DNA from 3 places in the Streptomyces sp. NPDC006691 genome. Region 2 is predicted to be linked to each of the others. Evidence: riboswitches for the same ligand, from Rfam matches in the RefSeq annotation. Region 2 holds a riboswitch; each other region holds the start of a gene.
The links. Region 2 has a riboswitch for S-adenosylmethionine ahead of ACFYNP_RS06825 (aminotransferase class V-fold PLP-dependent enzyme). Riboswitches for the same ligand answer to the same signal wherever they lie in the genome.
Positions count from the first base shown of each region.

Region 1: linked by a shared signal. The riboswitch ahead of thrC (threonine synthase) and the one ahead of ACFYNP_RS06825 (aminotransferase class V-fold PLP-dependent enzyme) in region 2 are both predicted to bind S-adenosylmethionine.
Region 3: linked by a shared signal. The riboswitch ahead of ACFYNP_RS11315 (putative leader peptide) and the one ahead of ACFYNP_RS06825 (aminotransferase class V-fold PLP-dependent enzyme) in region 2 are both predicted to bind S-adenosylmethionine.

Region 1 covers NZ_JBIAGW010000010.1:118,367-128,254, forward strand. Annotated here, with positions in the region: gene ACFYNP_RS22500 (trehalose-6-phosphate synthase) at 1-1,428, opposite strand, end outside; gene ACFYNP_RS22505 (GlxA family transcriptional regulator) at 1,459-2,529, opposite strand; gene ACFYNP_RS22510 (alpha/beta hydrolase) at 2,660-3,622, shown strand; gene ACFYNP_RS22515 (glucosyl-3-phosphoglycerate synthase) at 3,696-4,643, opposite strand; SAM riboswitch class I at 4,780-4,945, shown strand; gene thrC (threonine synthase) at 4,963-6,249, shown strand; gene ACFYNP_RS22525 (MoaD/ThiS family protein) at 6,281-6,556, shown strand; gene ACFYNP_RS22530 (cold-shock protein) at 6,990-7,193, shown strand; gene groL (chaperonin GroEL) at 8,059-9,681, shown strand.
Region 2 covers NZ_JBIAGW010000003.1:2,654-12,541, reverse strand. Annotated here, with positions in the region: gene ACFYNP_RS06860 (Ig-like domain-containing protein) at 1-666, shown strand, start outside; gene ACFYNP_RS06855 (hypothetical protein) at 669-1,070, opposite strand; gene ACFYNP_RS06850 (heme-copper oxidase subunit III) at 1,258-1,878, shown strand; gene ACFYNP_RS06845 (c-type cytochrome) at 1,943-2,752, shown strand; gene ACFYNP_RS06840 (Rieske 2Fe-2S domain-containing protein) at 2,749-3,798, shown strand; gene ACFYNP_RS06835 (cytochrome bc complex cytochrome b subunit) at 3,795-5,420, shown strand; gene trpD (anthranilate phosphoribosyltransferase) at 5,608-6,672, shown strand; SAM riboswitch class IV at 6,812-6,929, shown strand; gene ACFYNP_RS06825 (aminotransferase class V-fold PLP-dependent enzyme) at 7,176-8,639, shown strand; gene ACFYNP_RS06820 (Lrp/AsnC family transcriptional regulator) at 8,994-9,275, opposite strand; gene ACFYNP_RS06815 (rhomboid family intramembrane serine protease) at 9,272-9,888, opposite strand, start outside.
Region 3 covers NZ_JBIAGW010000004.1:271,289-281,176, reverse strand. Annotated here, with positions in the region: gene ACFYNP_RS11355 (bifunctional o-acetylhomoserine/o-acetylserine sulfhydrylase) at 427-1,788, shown strand; gene ACFYNP_RS11350 (homoserine O-acetyltransferase) at 1,794-2,936, shown strand; gene ACFYNP_RS11345 (LLM class flavin-dependent oxidoreductase) at 3,005-4,135, opposite strand; gene ACFYNP_RS11340 (NtaA/DmoA family FMN-dependent monooxygenase) at 4,132-5,505, opposite strand; gene ACFYNP_RS11335 (LLM class flavin-dependent oxidoreductase) at 5,527-6,738, opposite strand; gene ACFYNP_RS11330 (putative leader peptide) at 6,812-6,925, opposite strand; gene ACFYNP_RS11325 (GNAT family N-acetyltransferase) at 7,033-7,824, opposite strand; gene ACFYNP_RS11320 (hypothetical protein) at 7,994-8,122, opposite strand; SAM riboswitch class IV at 8,310-8,454, shown strand; gene ACFYNP_RS11315 (putative leader peptide) at 8,476-8,556, shown strand; gene ACFYNP_RS11310 (glutathione S-transferase C-terminal domain-containing protein) at 8,760-9,431, shown strand; gene ACFYNP_RS11305 (DUF427 domain-containing protein) at 9,484-9,888, opposite strand, start outside.

The sequences.
Region 1 (9,888 bases), on a different contig from region 2:
CTCGGCCCGTTCCCCCTCCGGCAGGGACAGCGCCGCGTGCAGCGCCGACGCCGTCCCCGTCACGTCGTACGGGTTCACGACCAGCGCGTCGTCCCCCAGCTCCGCCCACGCCCCCGCCTCCCGCGAGAGCACGAGCGCACAGCCCGCGTCGGAGACCACCGGGACTTCCTTCGCGACGAGGTTCATGCCGTCGCGGACGGGATTCACGAGGGCGACGTCCGCGAGCCGGTACGCCGCGAGGGAGCGCGCGAAGTCGTCCTGGACGTGCAGCACGACCGGGGTCCAACCAGGCGTTCCGTAAAGGGAGTTGATCTCCTCGGCGACCCGGGCGACCTCAGCCGTGTAGTCCCGGTACACCGCGAGGTCCTGCCGCGAGGGGTACGCGAACGCGACGTGCACGACGCGCTCGCGCCACTCGGGGTGCGTGTCGAGCAGATGCCGGTAGGCGAGCAGCCCGCGCACGATGTTCTTGGACAGCTCGGTGCGGTCGACCCGCACGATCGTCTTGCGGCCCGCCCCGATCTGCTCGCGCAGGGCCGCCATCCGGTCCTCGACATCGGCCTCGTGCGACCGCTTCCGCAGGAAGTCGCCGTCCGCGCCGAGCGAGTGCACGGCGATCTCCGTCGTACGCTCCTGCCCACCGGACCCACCGGACCCACCGGACCCACCGGACCCACCGGACCCCCCGGCCGCCCCGTGCCGGAAGAAGCGGCGCCCCTGCGCGTCGGGCCCGGACACCTCGCCCGCCTCCGCGGGCAGCACGCCCGCCACCGAGTCCAGGAACGCCGACGCCCACCGCCGGGTGAGGAACCCGAGCCGGTCGGCCCCCAGCATCCCGCGCAGCAGCTGCTCGGCGATGTCGTCGGGCAGCATCCGGAAGTAGTCCACCGGCGCCCACGGCGTGTGCGAGAAGTGGCCGATGCGCAGGTCGGGCCGGAGCTCGCGGAGCATGCCCGGCACCAGCGCCAGGTGGTAGTCCTGCACCAGGACCCGCGCCCCGTCCGCCGCCTCGGCCGCCAGCGCCTCGGCGAAGGCCCGGTTGTACGCCTCGTACGACGCCCACTGCCGCCGGAACTCCGCGTCGAAGACCGGTTCCAGCGGGATCTGGTACAGCATGTGCTGGACGAACCACAGCACCGAGTTAGCGATGCCGTTGTACGCGTCGGCGAACACCTCGGGGTCGATGTCCAGCATCCGGACGCCCTGCTCGCCCACGCCCTGCCGTACGGCCGCGCGGTCGCCCTCGCCGAGCGCGGCACACACCCACACCGAGTCCACGTCGGAGCCGATCGCGCTGAGCCCGGAGACCAGCCCGCCCCCGCCCCGCTTGGATTCGAGGGACCCGTCGTCCTTCAGGGTGTACGAAACGGGGCCTCGGTTGGAGGCGACGAGGACCTGAGCCCGGGGAGTTTCCTGCGCGGTGACCATATTGCGGAACCTAGCCCGCCCCGCATTACCTCAAACACCCGTACGCCCACCCCCATGGGAAGGAACCGGCCACCCCCTCCGCCACCGGGCCCGCTCGTCCTCGGAGAGGGGCCGTGCGGAGGCGGGGGTGGCCGAGCGGAATGCCCGCCGGTAGGCGGACGGGGTGATGTCCAGGGCGGTGCGCATGTGCTGCCGCAGGTTGGCGCCGCTGCCCAGGCCGGCCCGGGCGGCGATGTCGTCGACGGGCAGTTCGGTCGACTCCAGCAGATGGCGGACGTGGGCCAGGCGGGCCGAGGCGAGCCACTCGGCCGGGGAGAGTCCCGTCTCCTGCCGGAAGCGCCTGGTGAAGGTCCGTACGCTCATGTGGCAGTGGGCCGCGAGGTCCTGGAGGGAAAGCCGCCGATCCAGGTGTTCCGTCATCAGCGTCCGCGCCCGGGCCGTCGAGGTGCCCGCGTCCTCCCGGACCGGGTGCTCGACGTACTGCGCCTGCCCTCCGTCCCTCATGGGCGCGACGACGTTGTACCGCGCCACCCGGTTCGCCACGGAACTGCCGTGGTCCTCCCTGACCAGGTGCAGGCACAGGTCGATGGCGGCCGCGCCGCCGGCCGACGTCAGGATCCCGCGATCGGCGATGTAGAGCGGGTCGGTGTCGAGGTCGACCGCGGGGAAGAGCCGCCTGAACTGCTGCGCGTAGCGCCAGTGGGTCGCGGCCCGGCGGTCCTCCAGCAGGCCGGCGGCCGCGAGCACGAACGAGCCGGTGCACAGGGACACCACCCGGGCACGGCGCCGGGCCGCACGGCGCAGCGCTTCGGCGACGGGGGCGGCCACCGTGCCGCCGTCCAGTACCTCCGGGCAGCGGGTGCCGGCGACGATCACCGTGTCGGCGTGCTCCAGCAGGGACAGGTCGCCCTGCGGTGTGACGCCGTACCCGTTCACCGTCGGTACGGGGGAGCCGTCCGGGGTGAGGGTGCGCACCTCGTAGGCCGCCGTGCCCGCGCGGGTCTCGACCGCGGCCAGCATCTGGGCCGGGATGCTCAGGTCGAAGGCCACCACCGGTGCGAGAGCCAGCACGGCCACAAGATGCGGAGTCGCCACAGTCATGGCCCGATAGTTGCACATAGTGACTCTCGGGCCACTTCTGGGCCGCTCGTGATCGGCAGAGACTGAGATCAGTTCCGCACATCAGGCCGGGCAGCACCCGGTCGAACACCCGGAAGGTGCTCATCCAGCCATGACCGTCCCCGCTGTGGATCCCGAGATCCAGACCCTGCTCGACACCGCCGACACCGGCGTCTTCCCCGTCCGTGGCCTGGACGCCGTCCTCGCCGACCCCCAGCGCTACGCCCTGCTGCGCGCACACCCCGACACCCCCGTCGACGACCGGGTCGAGGTGCGAGACCTGTACATCCCCGGCCCCGCAGGGCCACTGCGACTGCGTGTCTACCGCCCGGACACCACCGAGGACCTGCCGATGATCCTCTACATACACGGTGGTGCCTTCACCTACGGATCCCCCGAGGCCGAAGAGGGACGCTCCCTGCGCTACGCCCGCGACGCCCACGCCGTCGTCGTCTCCGTCGACTACCGCCTCGCCCCCGAACACCCCTACCCGGCCGCGGCCGACGACGCCTACGCCGCTCTGACCTGGATCGCCGACAACCCGGCCGAACTCGGCGCGGACCCCACACGCATCGCGCTGGCCGGCGGCAGCGCCGGCGGGAACATCGCCGCCTCCACCGTGCTCCGCGCCCGCGACCAGGCGGGTCCGCACCTGCTCTTCCAGTCCCTGACCTACCCCAGCGTGGACGGCGGTCTCACCACCGCCTCGGCACGGGAGTTCACCGATACCCCGGTCTTCGACCGGGCCGCGCTGGAACGGGCCGTGCGGTACTACGCGAAGGACGGCCACGCCGACCCGTACGCCTTCCCGATCCGCGCCACCGATCTCAGCGGCCTGCCGCCCGCCTACATCGCCGTGGCCGAGATCGACCCGCTGCGCGACGAGGGCCGCGACTACGCCGCCCGCCTGTCCGCCGCCGGCGTCACCACCGAACTCGTCCAGGTCCCCGGCGCCGTCCACGGCTTCGACCTCCTCTTCCCCGGGGCCCGGATCAGCGAACGCAACCTCACCGACCAGGTACGCGCCCTGCGCGAGGCCCTCCACCCCCGAGAGTCCGCCGGGGCCGCGCGCTGACCCGGCCGAAGCCGCGGCCGCCCGGGCCGCGCGGCGGACCACGCCGCCCGGGCCGCGCGGTGGACCACGCCGCCTAGGCCGCGCGGTGGACCGCGTACTCCTCGATCTCCCGCATCGGCGGCCGCTCCTCGGTGTCCACCGCGTATGTCCGCGGTACGAAGCCGTGCTCGCCCCGCTCGAACTGGGTCAGCTCGGGCCGGACGAGATGGCCGCGCGACAGCCGCGACTGCGCGGTGCGGTAGATCGCGGCGGCCATCCGGCCGAGCGCCTGCCCGTCCTGGTGGCGGTGCTTGCGCACGCCCACGTCGACCTGGGCCAGCGCGTCCAGGCCCACCGTGTGCAGCGCGTCCACCAGCAGCGCGAGCTCCACGCCGTACCCGACGGGGAAGGGCAGCCGCTCAAGGAGCGAGCGCCGGGCCGCGTACTCGCCGCCCAACGGCTGGACGATTCCGGCCAGTTGGGGCCAGTGCAGATTGAGCAGCGGGCGCGCCACCAGCTCGGTGACCCGGCCGCCCTGGCCGGCCCCGGTCCCGAAGGGGCGGTCGTACATCGCCTTGACGAACGCCACGTCCGGGTCGGTCAGGAGCGGTCCGACGATGCCGGAGACGAACCCGGCGTCGAAGTCCTTCAGGTCGGCGTCGATGAAGCACACGATGTCGCCGCTGGTCACGAGCAGCGAGCGCCACAGCACCTCGCCCTTGCCGGGCAGCGCCGGGAGGCGGGGCAGGATCGCGTCGCGGTGCACGACCCGGGCGCCGGCCTTCGCCGCGACCTCGGCCGTACGGTCGGTGGAACCGGAGTCGACGACCACCAGCTCGTCGACCAGCGGCACGGCCTCCGTCATCAGCTCGCGCCGGATCGCGGCCACGATCTCACCGACCGTGCCCTCCTCGTCCAAGGCGGGCAGGACCACACTGACCGTGGTCCCCGTGCGGTGCTTCGCGGCCAGGATCCGCTCGATCGGTCGCTCGGCCGCGGCCCAGGAACGCCTGCTCAGCCAGCGTTCCACCTCTTCCAGCACGGCTCCTGGCCTCCTTGTGTGATCCATCTCGCGGTTCGGACGACTATCTCAACCGTCCAGGGCTTCGGTTACAGTCTTGAACAACGCGGATGACCGTCGCATGTCGGGGGTCGTCGTCACGCTGACAATCGAATACCGCTCATCCAGAGGGGCAGAGGGATACGGCCCGTTGAAGCCCCGGCAACCCTCCAGTCGGTTCTCGTCGATCGCGTCGGTCACGACACGGTCCGGACACGAGGCCACCGGCTAGGGAAGGTGCCAAATCCGTCTCATGGCGAAGTTCGTCATGAGGAAGATGAGGAGAAAGGGCCTCCCCTCCATGTCTGCTCAGACTGTTGAAACCCGCACCGCCGTCGACCTCGGTCCGGCATCCGGACTCTCCTGCCGCGAGTGCGGCCAGCGTTTCGAACTCGGGCCGATTTTCGCCTGCGAACTGTGTTTCGGACCGCTCGAAGTGGCCTATGACCTGCCGCTCGGCGACCCCGAGGCGCTGCGCAAGCAGATCGAGGCCGGCCCCGAGAACATCTGGCGTTACGCCCCGCTGCTGCCCGTCCCCGCGGACGTCGCCGACAAGCCGAACCTGAACCCGGGCTTCACCAAGCTCGTCAAGGCCGAGAACCTGGCCCGAGAGCTGGGCGTCGAGCCCGGCAAGCTGTTCGTCAAGGACGACTCCGGCAACCCGACGCACTCCTTCAAGGACCGCGTCGTCGCCCAGGCCCTGGAGGCCGCCCGCGCCTTCGGCTTCACCACGCTCTCCTGCTCCTCCACCGGAAACCTGGCCGGCGCGGTCGGCGCCGCCGCCGCGCGGGCCGGCTTCCGCTCCTGCGTGTTCATCCCGCACGACCTGGAGCAGGGCAAGGTCGTCATGGCCGCGGTGTACGGCGGCGAGCTCGTCGGCATCGAGGGCAACTACGACGACGTGAACCGGTTCTGCTCCGAGCTCATCGGCGACCCGCTGGGCGAGGGCTGGGGCTTCGTCAACGTGAACCTGCGTCCGTACTACGGCGAGGGTTCCAAGACGCTGGCGTACGAGATCTGCGAGCAGCTCGGCTGGCGGCTGCCGGACCAGCTGGTCATCCCGATCGCCTCCGGCTCCCAGCTCACCAAGATCGACAAGGGTCTCCAGGAGCTGATCAAGCTCGGCCTGGTCGAGGACAAGCCGTACAAGATCTTCGGCGCGCAGGCCGAGGGCTGCTCCCCGGTGTCGACCGCCTTCAAGGCCGGTCACGACGTCGTGCGCCCGCAGAAGCCGGACACCATCGCCAAGTCGCTCGCCATCGGCAACCCGGCGGACGGCCCGTACGTCCTGGACATCGCGCGCCGCACCGGCGGTGCCGTGGAGGACGTGAACGACGAGCAGATCGTCGACGCCATCAAGCTGCTCGCCCGCACCGAGGGCATCTTCGCGGAGACCGCGGGCGGTGTGACGGTCGGCGTCACCAAGAAGCTCATCGAGGCCGGCCTCCTCGACCCGTCGCTCACCACGGTCGTGCTCAACACCGGTGACGGGCTCAAGACGCTGGACGCGGTGGCCGCCACGTCCCAGGCGACCGCGACCATCCGCCCGAGCCTGGACGCCTTCCGCGACGCGGGCCTCGCCCACTGAGCCACTGCTGATCGACTAGGAGCACCGAACCATGAGCGTGAACGTCCGCATCCCCACGATCCTGCGCACCTACACCGACGGCAAGGCCGAGGTCGCCGCCGAGGGCACCACCCTCGCCGAGGTCCTCGCCGACCTGGAGAAGAACCACACGGGCATCGCCGCCCGCGTCCTGGACGACCAGGGCAAGCTGCGCCGCTTCGTCAACGTGTACGTCAACGACGACGACGTGCGCTTCGAGCAGGGCCTGGAGACCGCCACCCCCGAGGGCGCCGGCGTCTCGATCATCCCGGCCGTCGCGGGCGGCTGAGCCGCGCCGCGTTTAACCCGAGTCGTACTCGGAGTTGCTCTTGAGTTGCCCCTGAGTTGCCCCCTCCGCACGAGAAGCGGAGGGGGCAATTCAACATGGTTGAGCGGGGTAGAGTTGGGGAAGCCCCTTCGCTTCGAGTGCCAAGTGCATATGAGAACGCGACAACATGGGGTCAAAGTGTGAGAGCCCTTTGCGCAGTAAGTGCGCTTTGTCCGGCCCGACTTGCCCCGGAATGCAGAATAAATGGCATTCCGCTCCCCGTGCGTGCCCGGAATTCTCGTCCGATTGACCTGTTGCAGAGGGCAGTTGGACAGATACATTCAGCCGCGGTCGACGCGTTCCGGCGCACACCCTCTCCTGTCGGAGGGTGCAGGTCTGACCCGGGTCCGCGAAGTGTGGTCCCGTGCAAGGGCCAGTAATAGGGGAGTTAGGCATGGCTCAGGGCACCGTCAAGTGGTTCAACGCGGAGAAGGGGTACGGCTTCATCGCGGTCGACGGTGGTGCGGATGTTTTCGTCCACTACAGCGCGATCCAGATGGACGGTTACCGCACCCTTGAAGAAGGTCAGCGAGTCGAGTTCGAGATCTCGCAGGGCCAGAAGGGTCCGCAGGCGGACATGGTCAAGCTCGCCGTCTGATCTCGGCGCGATCGACCAGCGACGCAAGCAAACTTGAAGGGGGCCACCCGAGAGGGTGGCCCCCTTCGAGCACCCCCGGCCCCGCTGCGGCCCGGCTCCACCGCGGCGAGCGCGAACGGTGGGGTGCTGACTCGCCTACAGGATTGCGGGGGCTGTGGCATGTGCGCGGCATCGCCGCGAGGGCGGCGGGGCGCTGGGTCACCTTCAGGGGCGCGGGGAACTGCGCGAACAGCCACGCACGGTCCGCGGGCGGGAACGGGGTGTTGGGGGCGCGGGGCAGTCATCATGTGCGGTTTCGCCGCGTGGGCGCGAGGTGGCGGGGTGCTGGGTCACCTTCAGGGGCGCGGGGAACTGCGCGATCAGCCACGCACGGTCCGCGGGCGGGAACGGGGTGTTGGGGGCGCGGGGCAGTCATTATGTGCGGTTTCGCCACGTGGGCGCGAGGTGGCGGGGCGCTGGGTCACCTTTAGGGGCGCGGGGCAGGGACATGTGCGGGGCTTCGTCACGGTGGGCGCGAACAACCACGCACGGTCCGCGGCCGAACCGATCCAGCCGGGGCGCGGGGGCGGAGCCCCGCCGGAAACCGGGGCCGGGGGCCCGTGAGGCACCAGTAGGGCACCCCGAAGACCCCGTGCGGCAGCCCGAAGAGAAGGCACCCGGTTCCAGAGACTCGCTTGCACTCGCAGGGGCCGAGTGCTAATCATTGGGCTTAGCACTCTCCCAGTGAGAGTGACAGAACTTGGATCGGGTCAGTGAGGTCCGCAGACCGCGTGGGGCAAGGAACCACAAGGGATGCAGGCCGTCCGTCGCGGGCACCGGCGCGATCCACGAAGAACGCCACCCCTGTCCGGGAGGACCACTTCACATGGCCAAGATCATCGCGTTCGACGAGGAGGCACGGCGCGGTCTCGAGCGCGGGATGAACCAGCTCGCCGACGCCGTCAAGGTCACCCTCGGCCCCAAGGGCCGCAACGTCGTCCTTGAGAAGAAGTGGGGCGCCCCCACGATCACCAACGATGGTGTTTCCATCGCCAAGGAGATCGAGCTTGAGGACCCGTACGAGAAGATCGGCGCCGAGCTGGTCAAGGAAGTCGCCAAGAAGACGGACGACGTCGCCGGTGACGGAACGACCACCGCGACCGTCCTCGCTCAGGCCCTGGTGCGCGAGGGTCTGCGCAACGTCGCCGCCGGCGCCAACCCGATGGCCCTGAAGCGCGGCATCGAGAAGGCCGTCGAGGCCGTCTCCGCCGCCCTCCTGGAGCAGGCCAAGGATGTCGAGACCAAGGAGCAGATCGCTTCCACGGCCTCCATCTCCGCCGCCGACACCCAGATCGGCGAGCTCATCGCCGAGGCGATGGACAAGGTCGGCAAGGAAGGCGTCATCACCGTCGAGGAGTCGCAGACCTTCGGTCTTGAGCTTGAGCTCACCGAGGGCATGCGCTTCGACAAGGGCTACATCTCGGCGTACTTCGCCACCGACATGGAGCGTATGGAGGCGTCGCTCGACGACCCGTACATCCTGATCGTCAACTCGAAGATCAGCTCGGTCAAGGACCTGCTGCCGCTCCTTGAGAAGGTCATGCAGTCCGGCAAGCCGCTGCTGATCATCGCCGAGGACGTCGAGGGCGAGGCCCTGTCGACCCTGGTCGTCAACAAGATCCGTGGCACCTTCAAGTCCGTCGCCGTCAAGGCTCCGGGCTTCGGCGACCGCCGCAAGGCCATGCTCGGTGACATCGCCATCCTCACGGGCGGCACCGTCATCTCCGAGGAGGTCGGCCTCAAGCTGGAGAACGCCGGTCTCGACCTGCTCGGCCGCGCCCGCAAGGTCGTCATCACCAAGGACGAGACGACGATCGTCGACGGCTCCGGTGACAGCGACCAGGTCCAGGGCCGCGTCAACCAGATCCGCGCCGAGATCGAGAACTCGGACAGCGACTACGACCGCGAGAAGCTTCAGGAGCGCCTGGCGAAGCTCGCCGGCGGTGTTGCGGTCATCAAGGCCGGTGCCGCCACCGAGGTCGAGCTCAAGGAGCGCAAGCACCGCATCGAGGACGCCGTTCGCAACGCGAAGGCGGCCGTCGAGGAGGGCATCGTCGCCGGTGGTGGCGTGGCCCTGCTCCAGGCCTCCGCGGTGTTCGAGAAGCTTGAGCTTGAGGGCGACGAGGCGACCGGCGCCAAGGCCGTGAAGCTGGCCCTGGAGGCCCCGCTCAAGCAGATCGCCGTCAACGGTGGTCTTGAGGGCGGCGTCATCGTCGAGAAGGTGCGCAACCTGCCCGTCGGTCACGGCCTGAACGCCGCGACCGGTGAGTACGTCGACATGATCGCCGAGGGCATCATCGACCCGGCGAAGGTCACGCGCTCCGCGCTCCAGAACGCCGCCTCCATCGCGGCGCTCTTCCTCACCACCGAGGCCGTCATCGCCGACAAGCCGGAGAAGGCCGCCGCGGCCGCTCCGGGCGGTATGCCGGGCGGTGACATGGACTTCTGAGCCACGGCTCAGTAGCTCCACGCAGGCAGCGGTACACAGCGGTCCACAGCGGTACACAGCTGTACGCGCGCCGAGGGCGGCACTCCCCATCGAGGGGGTGCCGCCCTCGGCGTTTCCGTACCACCCGAACCAGGGTGGTAGGGAATTCCGAACCATCGAAGGTGGTACTGGCTCCATGGTGCGGGTAGGCGGATGGGGGCTAGCTTG
Region 2 (9,888 bases):
CTGCACTACCGCCCCAAGGAGTACTGGCCCGCCCACGCCACCATCGAGGCGCAGTCCAACCTGGAGGGCGTGAAGATCGCCGACAAGCTGTACGGCGGCCCCGGCAAGCCCCTGAAGATCACCACGGGCGACCGCGTCGAGGCCATCACGGACGCCGCCGGGCACTACATGACGTTCAAGCGCAACGGAGAAGTGATCAACACCATTCCGGTCACCACCGGAAAGCCGGGCTTCTCCACCCGCAACGGCGTCAAGGTGGTCCTGGGCAAGCAGTACTTCGTACGTATGCGCGGCGAGACCGTCGGCATCTCGTCCAGCAGCTCCGACGGCTACGACCTGCCCGTCTACTATGCCACGCGTGTCACCTGGAGTGGTGAATACGTGCACGCCGCGCCCTGGTCGGTGGGCTCGCAGGGCTCCGAGAACGTCAGCCACGGCTGCACGGGCATGAGCACCGGCAACGCCGCCTGGTTCTTCGAGAACATCAACGAGGGCGACATCGTCAAGGTCGTCAACAGCATCGGCGAGGACATGACGCCCTTCGACAATGGGTTCGGCGACTGGAACGTGTCGTGGGACGAGTGGCGCGAGGGCAGCGTCCTGCAAGCCGACCTCAAGGCCGGGCAGAGCAAGGTCAACTCCGCCCGGCTGCGGCCGGGAGTGTGAGGTCAGGCACCCACGGCAAGCCGCTTGCGCAGCAGGGAGGCCAGGGCGTCCGCGAACTCCACCGGTTCCACCGGCAGGGTCACCGCGGCGTCCGCCCGGCTCCACGTGGCCAGCCAGGCGTCCTGCGGGCGGCCGATCAGGAGCAGCACCGGCGGGCACTGGAAGACCTCGTCCTTGAGCTGGCGGCACACCCCCATGCCGCCGGCCGGGACGGCCTCCCCGTCCAGCACACAGACGTCGATGCCGCCGCGGTCCAGCTCCTTGAGGACCGCGGGCAGCGTCGCGCACTCCAGGAACTCCACGGGGGGCACGTCGGACGCGGGCCTGCGCCCGGCCGCGAGCCGCACCTGGGCACGGGTGTTCGCGTCGTCGCTGTAGACCAGAACCGTGGCGCTCGACTGCATGGATCCTCCGAAGGTCCGGCGCTTTCGCCGACGTTGGCTCATGAACCGATGCGCGGATGCTACTCCGTCCGACTGCCCGTCAACACCGGTTCGGCCAGCCCTTCGATGGGCCGTTCGGGCCCTGCATACGCCGCTGACACACCGAACGGCACCCCCCGGAGTGAGGGCGGGATAAGCGACCGACATAATGTCGGTCGTGGCGACAGCAACGACAGTAGAAACCGGGCACGCGCACCCGTCGGTCAATCGGCCGAACCTCACCAGCGTCGGAACCATCATCTGGTTGAGTTCCGAGCTGATGTTCTTCGCGGCCCTCTTCGCGATGTACTTCACTCTGCGATCGGTAACGGGTGCCGCGCACTGGTCCGAAATGGCCTCGTCCCTGAACCTTCCGTTCTCGGCGACCAACACCACGATCCTGGTGCTTTCCTCCCTCACCTGCCAGCTCGGCGTCTTCGCCGCGGAGCGCGGCGATGTGAAGAAGCTCCGCACCTGGTTCATCATCACGTTCGTGATGGGTGCGATCTTCATCGGCGGCCAGGTCTTCGAGTACACCGAGCTGGTGAAGAAGGACGGCCTCTCGCTGTCCTCCGATCCGTACGGCTCGGTGTTCTACCTGACCACGGGCTTCCACGGACTGCATGTGACGGGCGGCCTGATCGCCTTCCTGCTGGTTCTGGGCAGGACGTACGCGGCCAAGAGGTTCACCCACGAGCAGGCGACCGCGGCGATCGTCGTGTCCTATTACTGGCACTTCGTCGATGTCGTGTGGATCGGCCTCTTCGCCACGATCTACCTGATCCAGTAACCGGGCCCGTAGGTCCGCACCACATCCGCCATCGACGCAGAAGATCCTGACACCGGGGTAATCCGTGAAAAAGCTCTCCGCACGACGACGCCATCCGCTGGCGGCGGTCGTCGTCCTACTCCTCGCGCTGGCGGCCACCGGGGGGCTGTACGCCGCGTTCGCGCCCGCGGGCAAGGCTCAGGCTGACGAAACCGCCCAGTCCCTCGCCATCGACGAGGGCAAGAAGCTCTACTCCGTCGGCTGCGCCAGCTGCCACGGAACCGGCGGTCAGGGAACCTCTGACGGCCCCTCCCTGGTCGGCGTGGGCGCCGCCGCCGTCGACTTCCAGGTCGGCACCGGCCGCATGCCGGCGCAGCAGCCCGGCGCGCAGATCCCGAAGAAGAAGGCCATCTACTCCCAGGCCCAGATCGACCAGCTGGCGGCCTATGTGGCGTCGCTGGGCGCCGGTCCGAGCGTGCCGACCGACTCGCAGTACAACCCGAGCGGTGCCGACATCGCCAAGGGCGGCGAGCTGTTCCGCACCAACTGCGCCCAGTGCCACAACTTCACGGGTGAGGGCGGTGCCCTGACGAACGGCAAGTTCGCCCCCAGCCTGGAGGACGTGGACCCCAAGCACATCTACGAGGCCATGCAGACCGGCCCGCAGAACATGCCGTCCTTCCCGGACACGACGATGCCGCAGAAGCAGAAGCAGGACATCATCGCGTACCTGCACGCCGTCAACAGCGACCAGTCCGCCAGCCCCGGTGGCCTCAAGCTCGGCGGGCTCGGTCCGGTCAGCGAGGGCCTGTTCGGCTGGATCTTCGGTCTGGGTGCCCTCATCGCAGTAGCCATCTGGGTCGCGGCCCACACCGCTAAGGCCAAGAAGTCATGAGTAGCCAAGAGAATTCCGAGAGCCTGCCCGAAGCGCAGGCCCCCGCGCACGGCGCGGTAGAGCACGCGGGCGACCCGTTCGCGGACCCGGGACTGCCGGCCCACAAGCCGCGCATCCAGGACATCGACGAGCGGGCGGCCAAGCGCTCGGAGCGCGCGGTCGCGTTCCTGTTCTTCCTGTCCATGGTCGCGACGGTCGGCTTCATCGCCTCGTACGTGATCTTCCCGGTCGACAAGATCGTCTTCATCTTCCCGTTCGGGCACGTCAGCGTCCTCAACTTCGCTCTGGGTCTGACCCTGGGCGTGGCGCTGTTCTGCATCGGCGCGGGCGCGGTCCACTGGGCCCGCACCCTGATGTCGGACGTCGAGATGCCGGCCGAGCGGCACGAGATCGCGGCCCCGCCGGAGGTCAAGGCGCAGGTCCTGGCCGACTTCAAGCAGGGCGCGGCCGAGTCCGGCTTCGGCCGGCGCAAGCTGATCCGCAACACCATGTTCGGCGCGCTGGCCATGGTGCCGCTCTCCGGTGTGGTGCTGCTGCGCGACCTGGGCACGCTGCCCGAGAAGAAGCTGCGGCACACCATGTGGTCCAAGGGCAAGGCCCTGATCAACATGAACACCAACGAGCCGCTGCGTCCCGAGGACCTGCTGGTCGGTTCGCTCACCTTCGCCAAGCCCGAGGGCCTGGAGGAGGACGCGGAGGACTTCCAGACGCAGATCGCCAAGGCCGCCCTGATGCTCGTCCGGATCAAGCCGGAGGACATCAAGGACAAGCGCGAGCTCGAATGGTCGCACCAGGGCATCGTCGCCTACTCGAAGATCTGCACCCACGTCGGTTGCCCGATCTCCCTGTACGAGCAGCAGACGCACCACGTGCTCTGCCCGTGCCACCAGTCCACCTTCGACCTCTCCGACGGCGCCCGCGTCATCTTCGGCCCGGCCGGTCACGCCCTTCCGCAGCTGCGGATCGGCGTGAATGACGAGGGCTACCTCGAAGCGCTCGGCGACTTCGACGAGCCCGTCGGTCCTGCCTTCTGGGAGCGCGGATGAGCACTACGACAGACGCACGGCGCGAAGCGCCCGCCGGTGAGCGGATCGCGGACTGGGCGGACGGCCGGCTCGGGATCTACTCCCTGGCCAAGGCCAACATGCGCAAGATCTTCCCGGACCACTGGTCCTTCATGCTCGGCGAGATCTGCATGTACAGCTTCATCATCATCATCCTCACGGGTGTGTATCTGACGCTGTTCTTCCACCCGAGCATGAACGAGGTCGTCTACGACGGCTCGTACGTGCCGCTCCAGGGCATGCACATGTCCGAGGCGTTCAACTCGACCATGCACATCAGCTTCGATGTGCGCGGTGGTCTGCTGATCCGGCAGATCCACCACTGGGCGGCGCTGGTCTTCCTCGCCGGCATGTTCGTGCACATGATGCGCGTGTTCTTCACGGGTGCCTTCCGCAAGCCGCGCGAGGTCAACTGGCTGTTCGGCTTCCTGCTGTTCGTCCTGGGCATGTTCACCGGCTTCACCGGTTACTCGCTCCCGGACGACCTGCTCTCCGGCACCGGTGTCCGCTTCATGGAGGGCGCGATCCTGTCCGTGCCGGTCGTCGGCACGTACCTCTCGTTCTTCCTGTTCGGCGGCGAGTTCCCCGGCGGCGACTTCGTGGCCCGGTTCTACTCGGTCCACATCCTGCTGCTGCCCGGCATCATGCTCGGCCTGATGGTGGCCCACCTGATCCTGGTCTTCTACCACAAGCACACCCAGTTCGCGGGTCCGGGACGTACGAACAAGAACGTCGTCGGCATGCCGCTGCTCCCGGTGTACATGGCGAAGGCGGGCGGCTTCTTCTTCCTGGTCTTCGGTGTCATCGCGGTGATCGCGGCGATCGCCTCGATCAACCCGATCTGGGCGATCGGCCCGTACCGGCCGGACCAGGTGTCCACCGGCGCGCAGCCCGACTGGTACATGGGCTTCTCCGAAGGCCTCATCCGTGTGATGCCGGGCTGGGAGATCAACCTGTGGGGCCACACGCTCGTCCTGGGCGTGTTCATCCCGCTGGTGATCTTCCCGCTGGTCCTCGCGACGATCGCGGTGTACCCGTTCATCGAGTCCTGGGTCACCGGGGACAAGCGCGAGCACCACATCGCGGACCGGCCGCGCAACGCGCCGACCCGTACCGCGTTCGGTGTCGCGTGGATCACCTGGTACATGGTGCTGCTCATCGGTGGTGGAAACGACCTCTGGGCGACCCACTTCCACCTCTCGATCAACGTCATCACCTGGTTCGTGCGGATCGCGTTCTTCGTCGCTCCGGTCCTCGCGTTCATCGCCACCAAGCGGATCTGCCTGGGTCTGCAACGCCGCGACGCCGAGAAGGTGCTGCACGGACGCGAGTCCGGCATCATCAAGCGGCTGCCGCACGGCGAGTTCATCGAGGTCCACGAGCCGCTCGACGCCGGTGCGCGCTACAAGCTCACCGCGCACGAGCAGTACAAGCCGGCCGAGATCGGGCCTGAGGTCGACGAGAACGGTGTCGCCCGCAAGGTCTCGCGGACCCAGAAGCTGCGCGCCAAGCTCAGCAAGGGCTACTACGGCGAGGGGAACCAGATTCCCAAGCCGACGGCCGAGGAGTACGAGGAGATCACGAGTGGCCACGGCCACCACTGATCCCGCCTGACCTGTCGGTCGCCACAACCGAGGCTCCGGCCCGGCCCCTCCACGGGGGCCGGGCCGGAGCCTTTTGGGTACCCGGCGGTGTCCGGACCCGTCCGTACTACGGGCACGCGTACGGATGAGCCCCCCGCTGTCGATAGGCTGACGGGCGGTATATCCACCCTGACCACCAGGAGCGAGCATGAGCGCTGTTACCCCCACCGGAGGCGACACCGTGGCGGCCCACTCCTGGCCGGGCGTCCTGGACGCGCTGCTCGGCGGCACCGACCAGAGCGCGGACGTGACCGCCTGGGCGATGGACCGGATCATGCGTGGCGAGGCCACCGACGCCCAGATCGCCGGCTTCATGGTGGCCCTGCGGGCCAAGGGCGAAACCGTCCAGGAGATCACCGGTCTGGTACGCGCCATGTACGCGCACGCCAACCTCATCGAGGTGCCGGGGCCCAGCGTCGACATCGTCGGCACCGGCGGCGACGGCGCCAAGACCGTCAACATCTCCACCATGGCCGCGATCGTGGTGGCCGGCACCGGCACCAAGGTCGTCAAGCACGGCAACCGGGCCGCCTCCTCGGCGAGCGGCTCCTCCGACGTCCTGGAGAAGCTCGGCGTCAACCTGGAACTGACGCCGAAGCGGGTCGCGGAGGTGGTCGAGGAGGCCGGCATCACCTTCTGCTTCGCCGTGAAGTTCCACCCCGCGCTGCGGTACGTGGCCGCCGCGCGCAGGGAACTCGGCATCCGCACCACCTTCAACGTCCTGGGCCCGCTGACCAACCCGGCCAAGGTGCGGGCCACCGCCGCCGGGGTCGCCGACGCCCGGATGGCCCCGATCGTGGCCGGTGTGTTCGCCGAGCGGGGCTCCTCCGCGCTGGTCTTCCGCGGCGACGACGGCCTCGACGAGCTCACCACCACCGGAACCTCACGGGTGTGGGTGGTGCGCGACGGCCAGGTCCGCGAGGAGGCCTTCGACCCGAGGGACGTCGGCATCGAGATCGTGCCCATCGAGGCGCTGCGCGGCGCGGACGCCTCGTACAACGCCGATGTGGCCCGCCGTCTGCTCGCGGGGGAGCGGGGGCCGGTGCGGGACGCGGTGCTGCTGAACTCGGCGGCCGCCCTGGTGGCCCTCGAACCGGGGCAGGGGCCGCTCGCCGAGCAGATCGGCGCCGCGATGGCACGGACGGCCGAGTCGGTCGACTCCGGCGCGGCCCGGGCCGCGCTCGACCGGTGGGTCGCGGCGAGCAACGCCTGACCCGGCTTGTACGGGGGCGTCCGTCCGTACGGGGACGTCCGGTACGGCGGCGTCCGGTACGGCGGTGTGACGCAGGGCGCAGTCCAGATCGCGGACCGCGCCTTGCGCACGTCGATACGTATGGCAGGATGCTCTTCAAGGTCATGAGTGACAGCGATTTAGGCCCCGGCTCGCTGTCCGGCAACCCTCCGTCCGTGGCGGGGTGCCCCGGGTGAAGACCAGGTCGTAGGCAGCAAGGCCTGCGGCAAGCGCGGACCCCTGGACATCGTTGGATGTCACAGCCCTGGGGTCCTGGTCCTCAAGGGAGCAGTCTCGTGAGCAAGCGAATGCGATAGGGCGTAGCGCCCCTTCTTCACACCTCCGCGCCCCCTTCTCCGGGTTGCGTGTTCGAGGTCAACACCCGTATACGGCACGGCAGTCGAACCCTCTCGCTCGATGCAGGGTCGTGCCGCCGTACCCGGGGTCCGAAGTCAACTCGCCTTGTCCTGCCGGGAGATACCGCCATGTCCGCACGCCCCGCCGCCACCGCCACTGCCGCCGTTCCGTCCCCTGGTGCCGTTCCGTCCCCTGGTGCCGAGTCCGCCGCCGTGGAGTCCGCCGTGGTCGGATCCGCCGCCGCCGAGTCCGCCGACCCCTGCTGTGCGGCGCCGCTTCCGGTGCTCGGCCGTGATGTCACCGTGCCGCTGGTCACGGGCGGCGAGGTGACGTATGCCGCCCTCGACTACGCGGCGAGCGCGCCCGCCCTCCAGCGGGTCTGGGACGACGTCGCCGCGTACGCGCCCTACTACGGCAGCGTGCACCGCGGGGCGGGTTACCTCTCGCAGCTCTCCACCGACCTGTTCGAGAACAGCCGGGCGACGGTGGCGGAGTTCCTGGACTGCCGCCCCGGCGACCAGATCGTCTTCACCCGCTCCACCACGGACTCGCTCAACCTGCTCGCCCAGGTGCTGCCGGCCGACTGCCAGGTCTTCGTCTTCGAGACCGAGCACCACGCCTCGCTGCTGCCGTGGCGCGACGCCCGCGTGACCTACCTGAACGCACCGCGCACCCCGCAGCAGGCCGTCGAGACGCTGGAGCGCGCGCTCGCCGACCGCGACCCCTACGGGCCCGCCCTCGTGTGCGTCACCGGCGCGTCCAACGTCACCGGCGAGCTGTGGCCGGTCAGGGAACTCGCCGCCGCCGCGCACGCCCACGGCGCCCGGATCGTCCTGGACGCCGCCCAGCTCGCGCCCCATCACCCCGTCTCCGTAAGGGAGTTGGACGTCGACTGGATCGCCTTCTCCGGGCACAAGCTGTACGCGCCGTTCGGCTCGGGCGTGCTGGCCGGCCGCGCGGACTGGCTCCAGGAGTCCGAGCCGTACCTCGCGGGTGGCGGGGCCTCCAAGAAGGTCGCCCGGCGCTCCGACGGGGGTGTCGACGTCGAGTGGCACACCACGGCCGCGCGGCACGAGGCCGGGTCGCCCAACGTCATCGGCGTCTACTCCATCGCCTCCGCCTGCAAGGCACTGACCGAGGCGGGCTTCGACGCGCTGGTCGAGCGCGAGCGGCATCTGATCGCGAAGGTCCGGGAGGGCCTGGCGGAGGTTCCCGCGGTGCGGGTCCTCTCGCTCTTCGGCGACGACGCGCCCCGGGTGGGCGTCATCTCCTTCGTCGTCGACGGCTGGAACAGCTCGCACTTCGCGGCGGCGCTGTCGGCGGAGTACGGCATCGGGGTGCGCGACGGCCTCTTCTGCGCCCACCCGCTGGTGCGCACCCTGCTCGGCACGGACCCGCAGGACCCGGGCGAGTGCGGGGCGCCCGAGGCGGAGCCGGGCGAGCGCTCGCTCAACGCGATCCGGGTCAGCTTCGGGGCGGGGACGCCGGACGAGCACGTCGACCGCTTCGTGCGGGCGGTGCGGGAGTTGGTGTCGGACGGCGCGAAGTGGCAGTACCGCACGGAGGCCGGCCGCTGCGTCCCGGCGGTCTAGCGCCGCCGTGCCCCGCCTTCCCGGGGCTCCGCCCCGGACCCCGTGTCGCGCCTTGAGGGCGCTCGTCCTCAAGCGCCGGACGGGCTGGGGTTGCCTGTACCGGAGGTCTTCCGCATGGCTACGCCGAGGCCCCCGGGGCTCCGCCCCGGACCCCGTTCGCGCCTGAACGGCGCTTGTCCTCAAGCGCCGGACGGGCTGGGGTTGCCCGTATCGGGGCTTTTTGGGGGCGCGGGGAACTGCGCGAGAAGCGATCGCGGCCCGCATCCGCACGCGAGGTCCCGGGGCTCCGCCCCGCGGCCCGCAGGCTGAAGTGGGTTGCAGGGGTGCGGGGCGCAGCCCCGAGCGTGAGGGGGGCTACGAGTCCAGGCCGATGGCGAAGGCCGCTTCGAGGTCGTGCTGGGAGTACGTGCGGAACGCCACGTGCGTATCCGTACCCTCCACCCCGGGAATCTTGCTGATGCTCCCGGGGATGATGTCCGCCAGGTCGTCGTGGCGGGCCACCCTGACCAGCGCGATCAGATCGTACGTACCGGTCACCGAGTACACCTCGCTGACGCTGTCCAGCGCCGCGATGGACTCCGCGATCTCGGGAATCCGGTCCACGCTGGTCTTGATGAGCACGATCGCGGTGATCACGGCTGGCTTTCTCCCTCGGTGGCGGCCGGACCCGCGGTCTTCACGGGCTTTCGGCGTTTCACTCTATCCGGCCCGCGGAAACGGGCCCACGCGTAGAGGAAGCCGACGCCGAAGCCGACCAGATGGGCCAGGTAGGCGACCCCGGGCCCGTTCGACGCGCTCCGGATCGCCAGCCACTGGAGGGCGAACCAGAAGACGAGCACGATCCAGGCGGGGAACCGCAGCGGCAAAAAGAGCAGGAACGGGAAGACGCTGGTGACCCGGGCCCGGGGGAAGAGGTAGAGGAAAGCCCCCAGGACCGCCGAGATCGCCCCGGACGCCCCCACGAGCGTCTGGTCGGAGCCCGCGTGCGCGACCGCGTAGCCGAGCAGGGCCACATAGCCGGCCACCAGGTAGAACAGGGCGAATTCGAGGCGCCCGAGCCGTTCCTCGGCCATCGCGCCGAAGACGTACAGGAACAGCATGTTGCCGAGCAGATGCAGCCAGCCGCCGTGTACGAACAGCGCGGTGAGCGGGGTGAGCAGGGCGTGCGGGCGGCCCGTCATCAGCTCCGCCGGGATCACCCCCCAGCGCGCGAAGTAGTCGCTCTGCGCGCTCAGGATCGCGTCGCCGG
Region 3 (9,888 bases), on a different contig from region 2:
TCCGGGCGGCGGTCCCCGTAGGACCCGACTCCCTCGGGACTGTCCGGGCGGCGGCTCGTGGCGGGGAGTCGCCAGGCGATCACGAGGCATGTCCGAGTCATCTGTGGGCCGATCATGGCACGGGGACCACAGCGAGTTGGCGGGATTGTCAACTCCGCATGAACTGGCGGGCGTTGGCGTCACAGATGTGGTTCGCTCACCGCATGACCGTGCTCGTGACCCGCCGCCACGTCGACTACGTGCGTGTCACCACCACGGCTTGTCCCGCCGTGAGCTGACACCCCGCTCCAGCCCCCGCGCGCCCTTCCCCCACACCGTGCTGCCCGCCGCCCCGCCCTGCGGGGTACGGCGCACAGCCCCGCGGTGCACGCACTCCTGACGACCGCCGCGCCATCCGCGCACCCGCCCGCCGCACAAGGGAGAACCATGAGCCAGCCCATCGACGCCGTCACCGCGGGCCATACCCCCGACGAGGAGCCCGTCGGCCCCGACACCTCGGCGTGGTCGTTCGAGACCAAGCAGATCCACGCCGGTGCCGTACCGGACCCGACGACCGGGGCACGGGCCGTGCCGATCTACCAGACGAGCTCGTTCGTCTTCCGCGACACCCAGCACGCCGCGGACCTCTTCTCGCTGGCCGAACCCGGCAACATCTACACCCGCATCCACAACCCCACCCAGGACGTCTTCGAGCAGCGCATCGCGGCGCTGGAGGGCGGAGTCGCCGCCGTGGCCCTCGCCTCGGGGCAGGCAGCCGAGACCCTGGCCATCCTCACGCTGGCGTCCGCCGGTGACCACATCGTCTCCAGTACCTCCCTGTACGGCGGGACGTACAACCTCTTCCGCCACACCCTCCCCAGGTTCGGGATCGAGGTGTCCTTCGTCGACGACCCGGACGACCTCGACGCCTGGCGGGCGGCGATCCGGCCCGACACCAAGGCCCTGTTCGCCGAGACGCTGGGCAATCCGCGCGGCAACGTGCTCGACGTGCGTGCCGTGGCGGATGTCGCGCACGCCGCCGGTGTGCCGCTGATCGTCGACAACACGGTGCCGACCCCGTACCTGCTGCGGCCCATCGAGCACGGCGCCGACATCGTCGTGCACTCCGCGACCAAGTTCCTCGGCGGCCACGGCACCACCATCGCCGGTGTCGTCGTCGACGGCGGCTCCTTCGACTTCGGCGCCCACGCCGAGCGGTTCCCCGGCTTCAGCGAGCCGGACCCCAGCTACCACGGCCTGCGGTACTGGCCCGCGCTCGGGCCGGGGGCCTTCGCCGTCAAGCTGCGCGTCCAGTTGCTGCGCGACCTCGGTCCCGCACTCTCCCCGCACTCCGCGTTCCTGCTCCTCCAGGGCGTGGAGACGCTCAGCCTGCGCATCGAGCGCCATTCCTCCAACGCGCAGGCCCTCGCGGAGTGGCTGGAGCAACGCGACGAAGTGGCCGCCGTCCACTATCCGGGCCTCGAATCGAACCGGTGGTACGCGGCGGGGCAGCGCTACCTCCCGAACGGCGCCGGTGCGGTGCTCGCCTTCGAGCTGCGGGACGGGGTCGAGGCGGGGAAGCGCTTCGTGGACGCCGTCGAGCTGTTCAGCCACCTCGCCAACATCGGTGACGTACGCAGCCTCATCATCCACCCGGCGTCGACGACCCACAGCCAGCTGGACGAGGCCCAGTTGACCGCGACCGGCACGGCGGCCGGCCTCGTGCGCCTTTCGGTCGGCATCGAGAACGTGGCCGATCTCAAGGCCGACCTGGAGGCGGGGTTCCGCGCGGCCAAGGGTGCGTCCTGAGCATCCTGCCCGGCCGGTCCCGGCTCTCCCTTCCGCCTGCCTCCGGGGCCTGGCGGGAGGGAGGCCCGCCCGGGCGACGCCAATGGCACACCCGGTCAGGTCCGCTCCTGCTCGAAGCAGGAGGTGAACTGCCGGCCGTGCGGCTCGCGTTCGAGACGTGGGGGCAGCTCGCCCCCGACCGCTCCAACGCGGTCCTCGTGCTGCACGCCCTCACCGGGGACAGCCACGCCGCGGGCCCGGCCGAGCCCGGCCACCCCTCCCCCGGCTGGTGGGACGCGCTGATCGGCCCGGGACGCGCGTTGGACACGGACCGCTGGTTCGTCGTCGCCCCGAACGTGCTCGGCGGATGCCAGGGCAGCACCGGCCCCTCCTCGACGCGCCCCGACGGCAAGCGATGGGGCGGAGCCTTCCCGTTCCTCACCCAGCGCGACCAGGTGGTCGCGGAGGCCGCACTCGCCGACGAACTGGGCGTAGGGCGATGGGCGTTGGTGGTCGGTGGCTCCATGGGCGGCATGCGGGCCCTGGAGTGGGCGGTGTCGTATCCGCTGCGGACGGGGACGCTGCTGTTGCTCACGACCACTGCCGCCGCGAGCGCCGAGCAGATCGCCTGGGCGAACATCCAGCTCCACGCCATCCGCTCGGATCCCGGCTGGCGCGGCGGCGACTACTACGAAGCGGGTCGCGGACACGGTCCGCACGCGGGGCTCGGCCTGGCCCGCCGCCTCGCCCACGTCACCTATCGCAGCGAGCCGGAGTTGGCGGCCCGCTTCGGCCGGGCGCCCCAGGGGCGCGAGGATCCGTGGGCAGGCGGCCGCTACCAGGTCGAGTCCTATCTCGATCACCATGCCGAGAAGCTGGTGGGGCGCTTCGACGCGGGCAGCTACGTAACGCTGGTGGACGCCATGAACAGCCACGACATCGGCCGTGGCCGGGGTGGCACGCGCCGCGCCCTGGCGCGTGTGACCGCCCGGACCCTCGTGGCGGGGGTGGACTCGGACCGTCTCTATCCGCCCTCGCAGCAGGCCGAGTTGGCGGCGTTGATCCCTGGTGCGGACCACGCTCGCGTCATCGAGTCACCGTACGGGCACGACGGATTCCTCATCGAGGCCGGGCAGGTCGCGGCGCTGGTGCGGGAACTCGTCGGCTAGGCGCGTACGCGCCCAAGTCCGCCCCGGGTCGGAGGCGTTGCCGCCGGCCCGGGGCTAGCACGGCGGACTCACCTCTTGCGCCACTCCTCGGCCAGCAGCTCGTACGAGCGGACCCGGTCCTTGTGGTCGTGGGTGATGGTGGTGATCAGCAATTCGTCCGCACCGGTGGCCTCCTGGAGCTGGGCGAGCTGGTCGGCGACGCTGCCCGGGGAGCCCACGAACTGCGTTTCGATCCGGTCGCGCACCAGCGCCCGGTCCGCGTCCGACCACGTGTGGGCTCGCGCCTCGTCGGGTGTGGGGAACGGGATGGCGCCCTCCGCCGTCCGGATGCTGCGGACCCACAGCCCGTAGCCTGTGGCGAGTTCACGGGCGGTCTCCTCGTCCTCGGCGACGACGACATCGGCCGACACCGTGACGTACGGCGAGTCCAGGGCGTCGGACGGCTGGAACGCGGCCCGGTACCCCTCGGCCGCCTCCAGGACCGTGCCGGGACTGACGTGGTAGTTCGCCGCGAACCGCAGGCCGTTGCGGCCCGCGGCCTCGGCGCTCTCCCCACCGCTGCTGCCCAGGATCCACACCTGGACGTCGGCGCCCTCTCCCGGCACCACGTGCGCCTCGACGCCGTCGGCGGAGCGGTAGGTGCCCGCGAGCAGGGCGAGGACGTCGTCGATCTGTTCCCCGTACGGCTGGGATTCCGCGCTCGGCAGCAGGAGCAGCTTGCGCTGGAGCGCGACCCGGGGTGAGCCCAGGAGGTGCTCGAACGAGAACCGGGGCGGGATCCGCAGTCCGTTCGGGGCGTGGCCGTCGGTCACCGGGGTCGCGCCGGGGACGGGAGCGGCAGGAGCCCCCGGTGGGCGGCCGCCGGAGCGGCCGAGCCCGAGGTCGAGCCGGCCGGGGTGCAGCGCGTCGATGAGGCCGAACTCCTCGACCGTGGACAAAGCTGTGCGATGGCCGAGTTGGACGGCCCCGGAGCCGATCCGGATGGTCGAGGTCGCGGCGGCGGTGAGGGCGAGGACGACCGCGGGCGAGGTGCCGGCGACACCCGGGTTGAGGTGGTGCTCGGCGTACCAGTAGCGGGCGTAGCCGAGCCGCTCGGCCTGACGCGCCAGGTCGATGGAGTTGTGCAGCGCCTCGGTGGCCGTGGACCCGGACGATATCGGGACCAGGTCGAGAATGCCGAGGGGGATGTCGGAGCTCATGACGCCCGCCGAACGTCGGGCCGGCCGTCGGGGTGGGCCAGGCCGAGGTGGTCGCGCAGGGTGGCGCCCTCGTATTCGGTACGGTGGACGCCCCGCTCCTGGAGCAGGGGGACGACCTGGTCGGCGAAGGCGTCCAGACCGCCCGGGGTGATGTGCGGGACGAGGATGAAGCCGTCGCTCGCGTCCGCCTGCACGAAGTCGTTGATGGTGGCCGCCACGGTGGCGGGCGAACCGACGAAGGTCTGCCGGTTGCCGGTCTCGATGACCAGGTCACGGATCGACCACTTGTTGGCTTCGGCCAGCTCGCGCCATTCGCGGGCCGTGGCCAACGGGTCGCGGTACATGCGGACTTGGGCACGTCCCCGGGCGACGGTGTGCTCGCCGAGGTCGGGGTCGACGTCGGGGAGCGGGCCCTCCGGGTCGTACCCGGACAGGTCCCGGTTCCACACGAATTCCAGGTGCTTGATCGCCGTGGCCCCGCTCACCTGCTGACGGCGTACCTCGCGGGCGATCTCCTCGGCCTCGGCGTCGGTGTCGCCGAGGACGAAGCTCGCGGCGGGGAGGATCAGCAGCTGGTCGTGCTCGCGGCCGTAGCGCGGCAGGCGCCCCTTGACGTCGGTGTAGAAGGCCTGGCCCTCCTTCAGCGTGGCGTACCGGCTGAAGATGGCGTCGGCGCTCGACGCGGCGAACTCGCGGCCCTCGTCGGAGTCTCCCGCCTGGAAGATCACCGGGCGGCCCTGCGGGGAGCGCGGCACGTTGAACTGACCCTGGATGTCGAAGTGTTGGCCCGAGTGGACGAAGGATCCCGCCTTCGCGTCGCTCAGGAAGGATCCGGTGGACGGGTCGGCGAGAATCTCGTCACCGCGCCAGGAGTCGAAGAGCTCGTTGGTGGTCTCCAGGAACTCCTTAGCCCGCGAGTAGCGCTCCTGTTGCGGCAGGAAGCCGCCGCGGCGGAAGTTCTCGCCGGTGAAGGCGTCCCAGGACGTGACCACGTTCCAGGCCGAGCGACCGCCGGAGAGGTGGTCGAGGCTGGCGAACTGGCGGGCCACCTCGTAGGGCTCGTTGAAGGTGGAGTTGATGGTGCCGGTCAGGCCGAGGCGGTCGGTGACGGCGGCCAGTGCGGCCAGCACGGTGAACGTGTCGGGGCGCCCCACCACATCCAAGTCGTATATTTTGCCGCCCTGTTCACGCAGCCTCAGCCCTTCGGCGAGGAAGAGGAAGTCGAACTTGGCGCGTTCGGCGGTCCGCGCGAAGTGTGCGAACGAGCTGAACTCGATATGGCTGCCGGCGGCCGGATCGCTCCACACGGTCGTGTTGTTGACGCCGGGGAAGTGGGCGGCCAGATGGATCTGCTTCAGGGGCTTGCTCATGTCGTGCGGTCTCCGTCCGGCTCAGGCGTTGGTGGCGGCGTAGCGGTTGGCGGGACGGGCGAGCCCGAGCAGTCCCCGCAGGGTGTCGGCCTCGTAGGCACCGCGGAAGGCACCGCGGCGCTGGAGCTCGGGCACCAGACCCCGGGTGATCGCGGGGAGGTCGTGAGCGACGACGGCCGGACGCAGCCGGAAGCCGGACAGCCCCGCCTCCTGCAACTCCTGGATGAGATCGGCCAGTTGGGAAGCCGTTCCGGTGAAGATGCGCGCGTCGCTCGTGTACGGCGCGCCCGCCAGGGCGTCGAGCCGCTCCCGGCGGGCAGCGGCCACCGAGGGGTCCTCGTCGAGGAAGACCACCAGGTCGCCGAAGACGTGGACGGTCTCGTCCGCGCGTCCCGCGGCCGCCTGCTCGGCGCGGATCTCCGCGACGATCGCGCGGGCCTGGTCGCTGTCGTGCGGGGTGACGAAACCGATGTCGGCCGCCCTGGCCACCAGGCGGTTCGGGATGGTCCCGTGGGCCAGCGCGCTGACGATCGGCTGCCCCTGCGGCGGGCGCGGGGTGATCGAGGGGCCCTTCACACGGAAGTGCTCGCCCTCGAAGTCGATGTAGTGCACCTTGTCGCGGTCGATGAAGCGCCCGGTGGCCGCGTCCCGGATCTCCGCGTCGTCCTCCCAGCTGTCCCAGAGCCTGCGGACCACCTCCACGTAATCGGCCGCCTCGTCGAAGTGCCCGCGCACCACTTCTTGCCCTTCGGGGGTGTTGTAACCCCCGGCCGGCAGCGACGGGACGGTCCGGCGGCCGAAGTGCGCGGCCTCGTTGGGGCGCGGGCCGATCTGCACGCGTACGCCCGCACGGCCGGTGCTCACGTAGTCGAGCGTGGCGATCGCCTTGGAGATGTGGAACGGCTCGGTGTGGGTGGTCACCACCGTCGGCACGACGCCGATGTGCCGGGTCAGTGGCGCGACGCGGGCGGCGATGAGCACGGCGTCCAGGCGGCCCCGCACCTGATCGGTGCGGTCATCGGGCCCGGTGGGCTTCGACGACTGGAGCCCCAGACCGTCCTCGATGGTCACCAGGTCGAGCAGCCCGTGTTCGGCCTCCGCGACGAGGTCGGCCCAATATCCGGCGGTGAGCAGGTCCCTGGGCCGGGACACCGGCTCCCGCCAGGACGCCGGGTGCCAGCCGGTGCCGTCGAGCGCGACGGCGAGGTGCAGGGGAGAGGGAGTTGCGGTCACGGCGGTGACGCCTTCCTGAAGATCCGTACGAGGAAGCCCGCCCCGGTACGCGGGGCGTGGCAGCGGGGGAACGTCAGGGGCGACAGAGCGCGCCGGCGACGCGCAGCAGGTCGATGTGGTGCCGGGAGTAGAGATGGAGACGGCGCGGGGCCGGCGCGGCGGCAGGGCGACGGGACGGCGTACCCACCTGACTCACCGCCCCCTCCGCCCGGTGGACCCGGGTTCCTCGCCGGTCTCGCGCCGACGGTCTCCGGACGGGCCACCGCGTGCGCTTCAACGGTTCCAACGACACAACTACGCTGCTTCTTCCCTGAGTTCAGCATTTTCTTGTCCGTCGTGTCCGTGCGGCCGCAAGGGGCCTCCCGGTGCGCGGACGAGCATGAACCGGGTGCGGTGGCGCAGGGTGAAGCCGATCGACTCGTACAGCCGGATGGCGTTGGTGTTGCTCGCGGCGGCGTGGAGGAAGGGGGTGTCGCCGCGTTCTCTGATGCCATGCGCCACGGCGCGGACGAGCCGGGTCGCCAGGCCCCGGCCGCGGTGGTCCGGGTGGGTGCAGACGGCGCTGATCTCGGTCCAGCCGGGCGGCCGCAGCCGTTCCCCGGCCAGCGCGATCAGCCGACCGTCCTCCCGGAGTCCGAGGTAGGTGCCGAGCTCCACGGTACGGGGCAGGAAGGGGCCCGGCCTGGTCAGCGCGATCAGCTCCAGGATCTCGGGTACGTCGCAGAGCCCGAGCCGTACGGCCTCGGGCGCGGGCGCGTCGCGCAGCGCGGTGGCCACCATCTGGACGCCCTCACCGCTCTGCTCGATCCCCCAGCCGTCCGGCACGGTACGGACCGCCGTCACCGGCGTGACGGCACCGGGCCCGACCAGCAGGGCCAGGTCGTCCCAGGCACGGGGGTCGGTGGGGTCCGCCAGTGCGGTGAAGGGCGAGACGTCCGTGGGGAAGCGGGCGGCCCTGCCGTGGCGCTCGGCGAGGTGGGCCTGCGGGCCCGTCAGCGCCGCCCAGGCGGCGTTGTCCAGGACATGAGGATCCGTCAGCCGGGATTCCGGGCTGGACGGTGGGGCGGGGTACACGCTGGTGGACATGGCGGTGCGGGTCTCCGTATCGGGATCGCGGCAGGACCCCTGCCGGGCGGAACACGGCGAGGAAACCTGCGATGACGCGTGGACGTCCGTGGTCCGAGGGGTACGTCGAGCGCGGACAGCCGCACCACGTGGGCGGTGGGCGTCAGGAACTCGATGGAACGGCCAGGGCTCAGCGGAGGGCGCTGCTCGGCTCCGTACACAGCGCGCTGCTGACGCGCAGCAGGTCGACACAGCGGTCCGTGCACAGCGGGATGCGGCCGGGGCACCGCCGGGCGGCCGTCCCATCAGCTGCGCGCATCACTGTCACCGTCACTTCTTTGGCCCCGCAGGTGTTCTGCCGACCCGTTTCCACGGGCCCGAGGGCAGCACGTCGTTCGCGAAAGGTAGGCAGGCCTCCTGGGGAATGTCAATGTACGGGCCACCAGTTGAGACCGCTCGTCGGCCTTCTTGACGGCTTCGCGAAGCCCGCCCAAACTGGCGTGGACGGTCACGATTGTCAGCGCCCACAGTGCGGGTCCGCCCGCTCCCGTGGTCATCGGCCCCGGCCCGCTGACAGGCAACCCTTCCACCGCGACGGGGTGCCCCGGGTGACGACCGGGTCCCGCCTGCACGGCGGGGCAAGCGTGGTCTCGCGTCTCGCGAGCCCCGAGGATGAGGCGGGTGGACATGCCGAGGAGCGGCCTGACCAGGCGCCTGCACATCGATCTCCTGCGCGTCTCCAGCGCCTACTGATCCGGGACCGGTCGGCACGATCCGGACCGTCCCCGACCAGCGATGCCGCCCCGCATCCAGCCGCTGATGCGCTCATGCCGTAGTGGCGCCTCATTCCAGGGAGAGTCATGCCCGAGACGTTTTCCCGCAGTTCCCGCACTGCCGTGTCCACCGGCTGTCAGGCCTCGCCCCCCTCTGCGGGGCCGCGCCCCAGGGCGGCGGCGGTGGCGTCGCAGCACGCCCGTCGCTTCCGCAGCCGGATCGGTGCCGGGGCGGCCGGTGGCTTCTACCCCGCACCACGGCGCTACGACCTGTTCCTGTGCGGGAGTTGTCCCCGCTCGCTGCGCATCGCGATCACCCTCGACCTGCTCGGTCTGCGCGGCTCGGTCGCCACGACGATCCTGGGCTCCCCCGCCGCGACCCCCGACGGCTACGCCGCACTGCGCCGCGCCTACGAGACCACGGGGTACCACTACGACGGACCGTTGACGGCGCCCGCGCTGCGCGACCGTTGGAGCGGCCGGATCGTCAGCAATCACACGCCCGACATCCTCCGCGACCTCGCGGGTCCCCTGGCCGGCGAGGACGGCGGCGAAGCCGCCCCGCTCCGGCCGCCGCATCTGATCGCGGACATCGAGGCCCTGCGCACGGTGCTCGACCGCGACGTCACGTCCGACGCGCAGCCCTCGGCGCGGCAGGCCGCGCTGAGGGTGCTGGATCGCCGTCTCGCCCGGCGGCCCTATGCGCTGGGCGAGGAGTTGACGGCTGCGGACGTGGACCTGTGGGTGGCGCTGGTCCATCTCGACGACCCGGCCGAGTTGCTCGGCGCGGCCCCCCGACTCGACGCCTACGTGCGGCGGCTCGGGGAGCATCCCGCCTTCCGGCGCGCGGTCTAGGCCGGGCCCGGACGCGCCGCACGCGGAACGGTGACCGTCGGGCGCGCCCGGCTCACGGCGCCGGTGGCGACGACAGTGTCCTGCTGAACACCGTGGCCGGGCGGGCCAGTCGTTCGCCGTCCACGGTGATGTCGACGGCCTCGTTGTAGAAGGCGACGAGACGCTGGACGGCACCCACCGCGGGCAGTGGCTCCGGGTAGGTCCACACGACGTTCGGCGGCACGTCGGCCTCGCCGCGCCACGACCAGTACTCGGCAGTGCCCTTGTAGGGGCATCCCGTGCTGTGGTCGGTCGGTTCGAAGAGGTCCAGGCGTACGTCCTCACGCGGAAGGTAGTAGCGCGTGGGAAGTCCGGTCTCGAAGACGAGCACCGGGCGGTGGGTGTCGGCCACGACCGTGCCGTCGATCTCGACCGTCACATGCCGGCTGCTCGCCAGCGCGTCCACGCGCTTGTACGG